DNA from 2 places in the Leifsonia shinshuensis genome. Region 2 is predicted to be linked to the other one. Evidence: riboswitches for the same ligand, from Rfam matches in the RefSeq annotation. Region 2 holds a riboswitch; the other holds the start of a gene.

Region 1 (5,660 bases), on a different replicon from region 2:
CGAGCACCGTTTGGGCGCGCATGGCGAGGAGATCGAGTACCTCAGCGGTGCGGTCGGGTCTATCGGTGGACAGGTCACCAAGATCGTCGACTGGCTTGAGACACGGCCCGGCGGTCCCTGGTCCTGGCGGACGCTCGATCGGGAGGCTGCGAAAGAGCTCTGGATGGAGCTCTACGACTGGGTGAATTGGCTGCGCGACCGCTACCTCGTCGCCTTGACCGATGAAACCCACCGGCTCATCAACGACTGGTACAAGCACCCGGTCGCCGTCGAGCTGCTCACTGCTCTCATGGTCTCGCACCAGTACGTGTATCGACGCACTAGGGCCGCGCCATCCTTTGACCTCGTCGAGTGGCATGAGCGCTGCCTCTGGCCCACCTTCGCCCGCATGCGCAGCCTCGGATTGTTCCCGGCGAACCACCGCACGGACGAGCCCTGGACACCAGAAGCACCTCTCAAACGAGTCGATGACTCGGGCAACTTCGCGGATTTCCTTGTCAGCGACCTCGAAGGGCGTCCGGAGCCAGCGCCCGGCGGGGGCGGCGCGAGTTGAGCCCCGCCGATGATGCGACGGTGACCACCGTTGTCACCAGCTTCCGACCAAACTCCAACACGGAACAGGCGCGGCGAATCGGTGAGCGCGAGACAAACCTTGCCGGTCTGATCCTGCGCGGTTGGACGCTCCTCACCACCACCGCGGTCGACGCCAACGGCGCGATCACCATCGTCGACACTCTGATCCGACCATCCGCGCTCACACGGAAGGTAGGCGAGCCCTCGCCCGCGGTAGCGGCGTCGGGGCTTCACCTGGTCGCGAGTTAACGAGCTGGCCGCCCGTCCGGGCGGTCATCACCCCTGGACGCGTGCCAGGCAATCGAAGGGAAGGCCGAGATGAGCGATCGCACTATCGACGCAGGGTGGGAAGGCGAGGAGAGCCCGCCGACGACCGGATCTGTGGATGCGTTGCGTGAACTTCACCGGGAGGCACGCACCGACGTTGCAGTTCTGCAGGCGGCACTTCGGATGGCCGAAGAAGGTCTCGCCGCCCCGTGGGAAGCGCGTTCCCGCGAGGTTGCAGCGACGAACCGCCACAGCGCGGCCGACGCAGCACTCACGAGCCGTCGAGCCTACGTGGCGCCGCTTCGCGCGCAGCTCGGCGCCGACGCGGCGCGGATCATGCGCGCGGATCGGCGCCTGGCGGCGGCCTCGATCCTCTTCCGGAGGTTGCGTCAGCGGACGGCTGATCGGTTGCGCTCCGACGTCGCCAGCCGTAGCGCTCTTGCGCTGCCTGGGCGGAACGCCGTCGCACAGGAGTGGGATCGGTGGGTGACCGAGTCCACTGACGGTGGTCTGAAGGCGGCACGTGTCGCGGAACGTTCGGCTGCGGAGCAGCTGTACGCCGCTGAAGCGGCACGACGTGAGGCGCAAGCCTGGTGGGCGCAGAACACCCCGGAGAACATCGAGTCGAGCGCTCGGTTCCGCGAGGAGGTCGAGTCCCTGGACTACGGGCCCGTGGACGAGGACACGTTCGATCGCCGCGTGGTCTACGAACGGCAACTCGATGACGCACGAGAGCGGGAGAGCAGCATCGCGGCCGACCTCGGTTCCGCGGCCGTCACGATAGGCGTCGTCTCGGCGATCGCACCAGGTGCGGCCTCGGCCGTCGTGAGTGCGGTCGGGAGCTTCTTCGATGTCGACGACGCGGCAGCGGCAGCCGCTGTAGTGCGGCCGATCGCCTCGTCCCTGGCCATCTTCGGTTCAACGGGAAATCGCACTCTAGAGCAAGTGATGGGCACGCCATTGGGCCAGCTCGACGCACGAGTAAACGCGCTGGTGGATCCGGAACAGACCTCGGCGATCGACTCGCGCCCCGACGCTCCGACGCTCCGACGCTCCGACGCTCCGACGACGACGCTCGGCACCTAGAGCGTGTTGATCAAGTGGTTTCCGGTTCTGGTTGGCGAGTCTTGAACGGTGACGCGACACGAGGTCTCTGACGAGGTGTGGGCCGTGCTGGAGCCGCTGATGCCGGTGTCGACGGGGAGGTCTCGGCCGTGGGCGGATCACCGCTTTGCGGTCGAGTGAATGGCGTGGAAGTACCGAACCGGTGCGCCGTGGCGGGACGTGCCGGAGCGGTTCGGGAAGTGGAACTCGATCTACAAGCGGTTCAACCGGTGGGCCGAGGATGGCACCTGGGAGAAGTTGCTTGCCGAGGTGCAGTAGCAGTCCGACCCGGCGGGGAAGATCGACTGGGTCGTGTCGATCGACTCCACGATCACACGCGTGCATCAGCACGGTGCGACTCTCGCACGCACCACAGGGGCTCTGCCGAATCACAAGAATCCGTGGTTCGAGCCGCCTGATCACGGGATCGGACGGTCTCGCGGCGGGCTGACGACCAAGGTGCATCTGGTTGCCGACGGCCGAGGCAGGCCGCTGCTGACCAGCAGGTCGCCCTTGGCGAGGTGCACGCTGTGCTCAGCGTTACTGCGCTCACCGTGACCGTCGGTCGGCTGCGCCAGCGCGGGAGCGGCGACCGCGAGCGCGGCGACGCCGGCCAGGCCGACAGCGACGAGGCCGCGACGCAGCCCACGAGATTTCGACGACATCACTTCTCCTTCGATAAGACCTGATCGACGCCGGAGAGCTCACAGGGAACCGCGCCCCAGACGAACACACGCTCTTGGCGCGCACTGAACGCAGCACCCTCCGAAAGTGGCACGCGGGTGAACGATGCCGATGAACTGGCTATGAAGATCGGCGCGAGGCCTACGTGACTGAACGGGCCCGCCAGGTTAGGCGTGGCTCAGCTTGCTGGCGGCCGTCTGAAGTCCGCCCTACCATCGACCTGACGCCGTGAAATCGACGGGGTGGAAGCTCCGCCGATGGCTGCGAAAATCTTCATCTGCGTATATATGCAGATAAGCGATTTTCGGTGTACCATCACGTTTGTAGGTGCCGATCGTTAGCTGAGGCTCCTTCGCGAACACATGCCAGCGACCCCAAATGTCGAGAGACGCCATGGGTCAGGACAGGTCTCCCCGGCTTAAGGGGTGGCCCCGATTGGCTCCCGGTTCCCGGGTGACGTCGCGGAGTGCCAAAGGTCTTACGTGGAGAGGCGCCGCCGGGTTCGGCGGTCCTGGAGGCACGCGGGATCCGAAACGGGAGGTGAGCGATGAGCGAGTGCGATAGACGGGAGCCGATCGCTCCCTCCTCCCTGCTCTGAACGCGTCCTTCCGACCCGTTCCGGCCGCCGAACGCGGCCACCTTTCCTGCTCGTGCCCGCGACGGCGCGCGCCGATTCCCCGCGCGCCGCCGAAGAGAAAGCGATTCGCCATGCCCTCGACCATGCAGACCCCGCCCCCACAGAACGCCGTCCTCGATTCGGCGCACGTCGGCGATATCCAGGGTGCCTTCGGCACCATCCCCGTCGGAGACGACGCCGCACGGACCAAACTGTCCGCGAAGCTGAAGACGCTTCTGGCGATCGTGGGTCCCGGCCTGATCGTGATGGTGGGCGACAACGACGCGGGTGCCTTCGGCACTTACACGCAGGCCGGTCAGAACTACGGGTACAGCCTGCTGTGGACGCTGCTGCTGCTGGTGCCGGTGCTCTACGTGAACCAGGAGATGGTGCTGCGGCTCGGGGCGGTGACGGGGGTGGGGCACGCCCGGTTGATCCTGGAGCGGTTCGGGAAGTTCTGGGGCGCGTTCAGCGTCATCGACCTGTTCCTGCTGAACGCCTTGACCATCGTCACCGAGTTCATCGGGATCAGCCTGGGGCTGAGCTACCTGGGGCTGCCACAGATCCCCGGCGTCATCATCGCCGCGGTGGTGATCATCGCTGCGGCGTCCACGGGATCGTTCCGGCGGTTCGAACGGCTGTGCATGTTCCTGATCTTCGGGTCGCTGATCTTGGTCCCGCTGGCGTTCCTCGCGCACCCGTCGCTCACCGAGGTGGCGCGCGGGTTCTTCGTGCCCGGGCTCCCGGCCGGGGCGGAGCTGTCGACGGTGATGCTGCTGATCATCGGCATCGTCGGCACCACCGTGGCGCCGTGGCAACTGTTCTTCCAGCAGTCCTACATCATCGACAAGCGCATCACTCCCCGGTTCATCCCCTACGAGAAGGTCGACCTGTGGGTGGGGATCGTCATCGTGGTCATCGGTGGCGCGATCCTCATGGCCGTCCCGGCCGCGGTCTTCGCCGGGCAGCCCGAGTTCGGCAACTTCACCGACGCGGCCGGAGTCGCCGCCGGGATCGGAAAGTACGTCGGGAAGGTCGCCGGCATCCTGTTCGCTATCGCACTGATCGACGCGTCCATCATCGGTGCGGCCGCGGTCGGCCTGTCCACGTCGTACGCGCTGGGCGACACCCTCGGGCTCAAGCACTCCCTGCACCGCAAGGTCCGCGATGCGAAGGGGTTCTACGCGGTGTTCGCCGGACTGCTCCTTGTAGCCGCCGCGGTGGTGGTGCTGCCGGGCAGCCCGCTCGGGCTGATCACCGTCGGTGTGCAGGTCCTCGCCGGGGTGCTGCTGCCGTCGGCGACGGTGTTCCTGCTTCTGCTGTGCAACGACAAGGAAGTGCTGGGGCCGTGGGTGAACGGGCGCTGGCTCAACGTGTTCACCTCCGCGGTGATCGCGGTGCTCGTGATACTGTCGCTGGTCCTGACGGCGAGTGTGATCTTCCCGAGCATCACCAGCGGCCAGATCGTCCTGATCCTCGCCGTGGGTGGCGCACTGTCGGTGGCGGTCGGTGTCGCCTTCGGCATCTGGCGGCTGCGGCACCCCGCCCCGGCCGCGCCGGCGGTCGCCCGCAGCGACCGGGCCGGCTGGCGGATGCCGCCCCTGGCGCTGCTGAACCCGCCGAAGCTCTCGACCGGGCGCCGGCTCGGGCTCAGCGTCCTCCGTGGGTACCTGCTGATCGCGATGATCCTGGTCATCGTCCGGGTCGTGCAACTGGCCCTCGGCCACTGACCCGCTCACCCGCATAATTCTGCTGAAAGGACGTGGAAGTCATGAACGACGCAGTCACCACCGCCGACACCACGGTGATGCTCTCCCGCCTGCTGCGCGGCCCGATCCGCGACGGGCACGGCACCCAGATCGGCGCTCTGGCCGACCTGATCGTCCGCCTCGGACCCGAAGGCTACCCTGCCGTCACCGGACTGGTGGCGCGGGTCGGCGGCCGATCCGTGTTCGTCCCGGCCGAGAGCATCACGGAGCTCGGCGATGGGTCGATCACCCTCGGCACGGCCCGCCTGGATCTTCGGCCGTTCGAGCGGCGGCCCGGCGAGGTGCTGTTGAAGGAGGCCGTGCTCGGACACCGTCTGGTCGATGTCGAGCACGCCCGGCTGGTCCGCGCCTACGACATCGCCATCCGGTACGACGGCCAGGGCTGGGTGGCCACGGGGGTCGACGTCAGCGCGCCGCTGTGGCGTGGTCGACGCGACCATCCGGTCCGGGACTGGAAATCGTTCGACGCTCTGATCGGTCACGCGCCGTCGGCGGCGCTGCGTTCGCGTTTCCGCCGGCTCGACGGTCTCCGTGCCGCCGAGATCGCCGATGTCATCGAATCAGCGACCCAGAGCGAGCGCGCCGACCTGTTCGAGCACCTGCACGGCGACCCGGAGCTGGAAGCCGACGTCATCGAAGAGCTCGAC
Region 2 (5,660 bases):
AGAACGGCGGCGCCGACGCGAGCAGGGTGCAGCAGGCGAACGTCAGCCAGCGAGGGAGCCGCTGGCCCAGCCACGCCGTGAGCAGCACGCCGGCCAGCATCCCGAGCCCGGAGGCGCCGCCGACCACCCCGAACGCGACCGCGTCGTGCACCCGGTCGTGCGCCCAGACGGGGAGGAACACCGCGCTCATCGCCTGGTCCAGCAGGTTCGTGAGGACGATCAGCGCCATCAGACTGAGCAGCAGCCGGTCGGCGCGGAGGAAGCGCAGCCCTTCCCGAAGCTCGGCGAAGTACGCGCTCGGGCCGAGCCGTGGCGGGGCGGGCGCAGCCGGAGCCTCCGCCGGGACCTGCTCGATCCGTGGCACCGTCACCGCGACCACCACCACCGCGCACAGGAAGGTCAGGCTGTCGATCAGGATCGTGACCGCCGGCCCGGCGAGCGCGACCAGCACGCCCGCGAGCGGCATCCCGACCAGCAGCGCCGCCCGGTTCGCGCCCGAGTAGAGGCCGACCGCGCGCTCGTCGCTCCAGCGGGCCAGCCGCGCCAGGGGCGGGATCATCGGCGTGGAGGCCGCGTCCGCCGCCCCTCGGACGGCCCCGGCGATGGCGACCAGCCCGACCAGCGCGCCGAGCGGGAGCTCGTGCAGCGCGCCGAGCAGGAACACCCCGAACACCGCGGCCGCTGCGACGAGGTTGCCGATCAGGAACGTCCGCCGCAGCCCGACCCGGTCGACCAGCGGGCCGGCCGTCGCCTGCAGCAGCACGTACGGCGCCATCTCCGCGAACCCGACGAGGCCCGTGGCGACCGCGCTGCCGGTCGTGACCAGTACGAGCCACGGGATGGCGATGGCCGACAGCGCTGTGCCCGCGCCGGAGACCAGGTAGGCGCCGATCAGTCCGAGAAGCGGAGCGCGGCGTGCGCCGGTGGCGCTCACGGCGTCCTTCTTCATGGCTCCGGGAACAGCTGGAACTGCGCGTGCACCCGCGTACCGTCGCCCTCCGCCCCCGGCTCCCTCCGGAACCGCGTCACGAGTTCCCGCACGGCCGCTGTGACCTCCCGCGCCTGCTCGACCGTGAGCGTGAGCGGCCAGTCGCTGACCGTCCACGGCAGCTCCGGCAGCTCTTCCACCTGGCTGGACAGCGTGTCCACCCAGGCCAGCACCCGCCGGTGCGACTCCTCGGCGTTGAGTCGCACGAACTGCACCGCCTGGTCGACGGTCTCCTCGGTCGCGGCGTCTCCGGGCACGCGGAACGAGAAGGAGGTCGACCGGTGCACCGCGCGCCACCAGCGGTCGCGGTCGTTTCCGCGTTCGGCGTCCTCCACGATGAAGCCGTGCTGCGCGAGCACGCGGAGGTGGTAGCTCGTGACGCCCGTGGACTGCCCGACGCGCCGGCCCAGCTCCGTCGCGGTGGACGGCCCATCCGCCTGCAGGAGGTCGAGCAGCCGGAGCCGCAGCGGGTTGACCAGCCCGCGCATGGCGGAGGGGCTGAGCAGCACATCCTGCGCCGGATCCAGCCCCGGGAACGGGTTCGCGTCGTCGGTCATGCCTGGCAGTGTAATCGCAGAAAAGATTCTGCAAAAGAGTTTCTGTGATATTGGCGACGGCGTCTCGTTAGGGTCCCGTTAGGGTTCGCGCCGCTCGCAGCGGATGTCTGCTACGGTTCTCGACGGCAGAACTTCGTTAGGTGAGGCTTCTGCGCGAACACAGGCCACTGATCTGACGACGTCGAGAGACGCCCAAGATCAGGACAGGTCTCCCCGGCTTAAGGGGTGATCCCAAGTGGCTTCCCCGGATCCGGTCGGATCGCGGGATACGTCGCGCAGTGCCGAAGCTCTTACGTGGGAGTCTCGCCCCTGGCCGTGCCGCCGTGGGTGACGCCTGGCGCACGCCTGCCCCCGAATGCGAGGAGGTGATCCGTCGTGAGCGACGACCATAGTCCGTCCCGTCCCTGCTGCGCTCCGTCGACGGCGGCCTCCACGCGTTCCACGCCAGGCCGACCCTGACCTCCGCGCGGCACGACGACGCCCTCAGCACGTCCCCTGTCGTTCTCTGCCGCGCCGGCCTCAGCCGGCCGCGGCCCAGGGAGGTCTTGTCATGCCCCTGCTCCGTACCGTTCCCGGCGCCGGCACGCTCCGCCGTGTCCGCTTCCGCTGGATCGACATCCTGGTCGCCGTCGCGATCGTCGTCCTCTTCTACCTGGTGATCCAGGCGACTGCCGGCGCCTCCGCGCCCGTGCGGCTCGCCGAAGTGCCGTCGTCCATCGACACGAACCCGGCGCTGCTGCCGTACTACGCGCTGCGCTCGCTGCTGCGGATGTTCGCTGCGCTCGCCGCGTCGCTGGTGTTCACCTTCGTGGTCGCCACGGCCGCCGCCCGGCTGCCGCGCGCCGAGAAAGTCATCCTGCCCGCTCTGGACATCCTGCAGTCCGTCCCGATCCTCGGCTTCCTGTCTGTGACCGTGACCGGGTTCATCGCGCTCTTCCCAGGCTCGACCCTTGGCCTGGAGTCGGCGGCGGTGTTCGCGATCTTCACCTCGCAGGTGTGGAACATGACCTTCGCGTTCTACGCGTCGCTCACCAGCCAGCCCCGCGACCTCGACGAGGCCGCCCGGCTGATGCGGCTGACGAAGTGGCAGCGGTTCTGGAAGCTGGACGTCCCGTCCGGGATGATCCCGCTGGTCTGGAACGGCATGATGAGCTTCGGCGGCGCCTGGTTCTTCCTGGCCGCCTCCGAGGCGATCACGGTTAACAACCACAGCTACGCACTCCCCGGCGTCGGAGCCTACGTCGCATCGGCGGTGGAGGCCGGCCAGCTCGATCGGGTCGGCTGGGCGATCGTCGCCATGGCGAGCATGGTGCTCGGCGTGAACTTCCTGTTCTGGCGGCCGCTGGTCGCCTGGGCGGAGCGGTTCCGCCAGGAGGACACCGCCCCGACCGACCGTCCGCGCAGCGTGGTGCTCGACGTGGTCAGCCGCTCCTGGCTTCCGCGCGTCGTCGAGCGCGGGTTCGCCCCGATCGGGCGCGGGCTCGACCGGGCGACCCGGCCGTTCGGGCTGGCCGAGCATCCGCTCCGGGTGCCGGAGGTGCGAAAGCGCACGCTGGATGTCGCCGTGACGGTGCTCGTCGTCGCCGCGATCGTGCTCGGTGCTGTGGCCTCGTACCTCTTCATCCAGCGCTCGCTGGGGTTGGGCGCGTTCCTGGAGGCGTTCGGGCTCGGCGCGGTCACCATGGCCCGTGTGGTCGTGATCCTGCTGTTCGCGACCATCGTCTGGGTCCCGGTCGGGGTGTGCATCGGCATGAACCCGCGGATCAGCCGGCTGGCCCAGCCGATCGTGCAGCTGCTGGCGAGCTTCCCGGCGAACTTCCTGTTCCCGTTCGCGATCGCGTTCTTCGTGGCGACGAGCATCCCGCTCGACTACGGCGGCATCCTGCTGATGGCGCTGGGGTCGCAGTGGTACATCCTGTTCAACGTCATCGCAGGCGCGAGCGCCATCCCGACCGACCTGCGGCAGGCGATGGACAGCTTCGGCGTCGGCCGGGTGCAGCGCTGGCGGAGGCTGATCCTCCCGGCGATCTTCCCGGCCTACGTCACCGGCGGCATCACCGCGGCCGGCGGCGCGTGGAACGCCTCCATCGTCGCCGAGGTCGTCACCTACGACCACCACACCTACACCGCGACCGGCCTCGGCGCGTACATCGCCGACGCCACCCAGACCGGCGACATGGCGCGCGTGCTCGTCGGCGTCATCGTGATGTCCGTCTTCGTCGTCGGACTCAACCGTCTGTTCTGGCGCCGCCTGTACGCGGTCGCCGAGAAGCGCTTCAGCCTGTGAGGAGGGCTCCAATCATGACCACCACGAACACCGCACTCATCGACGTCCGCGACGTCACCAAGTCGTTCGCCACCGACGGCGGCGAGAAGACCGTGCTCTCGGGCGTCTCGCTCACGATCCACCAGGGCGAGATCGTCGCTCTGCTCGGCCGCTCCGGCTCCGGCAAGAGCACGCTGCTGCGGTGCATCGCCGGGCTGATCGCGCCGACCTCCGGCACGGTGTCGTTCAAGGGCGGCGTGCTCAACGGCGCCAACCCGGGCACGGCTCTCGTCTTCCAGTCGTTCGCGCTGCTGCCCTGGCTGACTGTGCTCGAGAACGTCGAGCTGGGGCTGGAGGCCAAGGGCGTCCGCCCGGAGGCGCGACGCGAGCGCGCCCTCCGCGCGATTGACCAGATCGGCCTCGACGGGTTCGAGTCCGCCTACCCCAAGGAGCTCTCCGGCGGGATGCGGCAGCGCGTCGGCTTCGCCCGTGCCCTCGTCGTGGAGCCCGACGTGCTGCTGATGGACGAGCCGTTCTCGGCGCTCGACGTGCTCACCAGCGAGAACCTGCGCGGCGAGCTCGTGCGGATGTGGGGCGACGGCACCCTCCCGACCCGCACGGCGCTGATCGTCACGCACAACATCGAGGAGGCCATCCAGCTCGCCGACCGCGTGGTCGTGCTCGACTCCAACCCCGGCCGGATCAAGGCCGAGCTGACCGTCGACCTGCCGCAGCCGCGGGACCGCCGCAGCCCGGAGTTCGAAGCGCTCGTGGACGAGGTCTACGGCATCCTCACCGGCCAGCGGGCCGAGCCGCGTGCGACGGCGCCCGGCGGGGCCGGCCCGGCCGGCGCGGCCGTCGACCTCTCCCTCGCGGCGGCGGCCGCGAGCGCGAACGAGATCGACTTCCCGCTGCCGGAAGCGAGCACCGGTTCGCTCGGCGGCCTGGTCGAACTGCTCGCCGAGCGCGGCGGGACGGAGGGCCTGGCCGAGATCGCCGACGAGCTCCGCTACGAACTGGACGACCTCCTCCCGGTCGTGGACGCCGCCCAGCTCCTCAAGCTGGCCCGGCCGCAGGGAACCGAGCTGCGGATCACCGAGCAGGGCCGGCGGTACGCGGCCGCCGACCTCCTGCGAGCGAAGGAGCAGTTCGCGACCCTCGCGATGGAGGCCGCCCCGCTGGTCCGCCGCATCGTCCGTGACCTCCGGCACACCGCTACGGGCGCCATCCGCGCCGACGACATCCTCACCGCGCTCAGGGCGCACTTCGGCGAGGACGACGCCCAGCGACAGCTCGACACCGCGATCGACTGGGGCCGATACGGCGAGCTGTTCGAGTACGACGCCGACACCGGCCGGCTGCTGCTCTCGACGCACCCGGACGCCGAGCAGGAGGAGAGCGCATAGAAAAATGACATTAACCTCCAAAAAGGAGTTACACTACAAAAGGAGGTGAATGTCATGAAGCTGGAGACCCGGAGGTGGTGGGCGCTCGGCGCCGTGAGCCTGAGCGTGCTGGCGGTCGGGATCGACGGGACGGTGCTCTCGATCGCGTTGCCGACGCTGGCCGGGGCGCTGCACGCGTCCGAGACGCAGCTGGAGTGGTTCTCCTCCGGCTACCTGCTCATGCTCGCCGCCGCCGTGCTCCCGCTCGGGCTGCTCGGCGACCGGTTCGGGCGCAAGGCGGTGCTGCTCGTCGCGCTCGCGACGTTCGGGGCCGGCTCCGCGCTGTGCGCGTTCGCGACGACGCCCGAGGTGTTCCTGGTGGCGCGGCTGCTGATGGGCGTCGCAGGCGCGGGCGTCGCGGTGATGGCGCTCTCGGCGCTGACGGTCTTCTTCGACGAGGCATC

Evidence for each region. A riboswitch is a leader RNA that binds a small molecule or an ion and turns the genes downstream of it on or off. The one in region 2 is predicted to bind magnesium.
Region 1: linked by a shared signal. The riboswitch ahead of F1C12_RS21750 (Nramp family divalent metal transporter) and the one ahead of F1C12_RS15945 (ABC transporter permease) in region 2 are both predicted to bind magnesium.

What each region holds. Positions count from the first base shown of each region.
Region 1 covers NZ_CP043642.1:19,817-25,476, reverse strand. Annotated here, with positions in the region: gene F1C12_RS21775 (hypothetical protein) at 1-553, shown strand, start outside; gene F1C12_RS21770 (hypothetical protein) at 574-822, shown strand; gene F1C12_RS21765 (hypothetical protein) at 892-1,926, shown strand; gene F1C12_RS21760 (transposase) at 2,086-2,223, shown strand; gene F1C12_RS21755 (hypothetical protein) at 2,364-2,609, opposite strand; M-box (ykoK) riboswitch at 2,955-3,123, shown strand; gene F1C12_RS21750 (Nramp family divalent metal transporter) at 3,337-4,974, shown strand; gene F1C12_RS21745 (magnesium transporter MgtE N-terminal domain-containing protein) at 5,016-5,660, shown strand, end outside.
Region 2 covers NZ_CP043641.1:3,265,404-3,271,063, forward strand. Annotated here, with positions in the region: gene F1C12_RS15935 (MFS transporter) at 1-934, opposite strand, end outside; gene F1C12_RS15940 (winged helix-turn-helix domain-containing protein) at 946-1,545, opposite strand; M-box (ykoK) riboswitch at 1,671-1,852, shown strand; gene F1C12_RS15945 (ABC transporter permease) at 2,096-3,832, shown strand; gene F1C12_RS15950 (ABC transporter ATP-binding protein) at 3,847-5,217, shown strand; gene F1C12_RS15955 (MFS transporter) at 5,272-5,660, shown strand, end outside.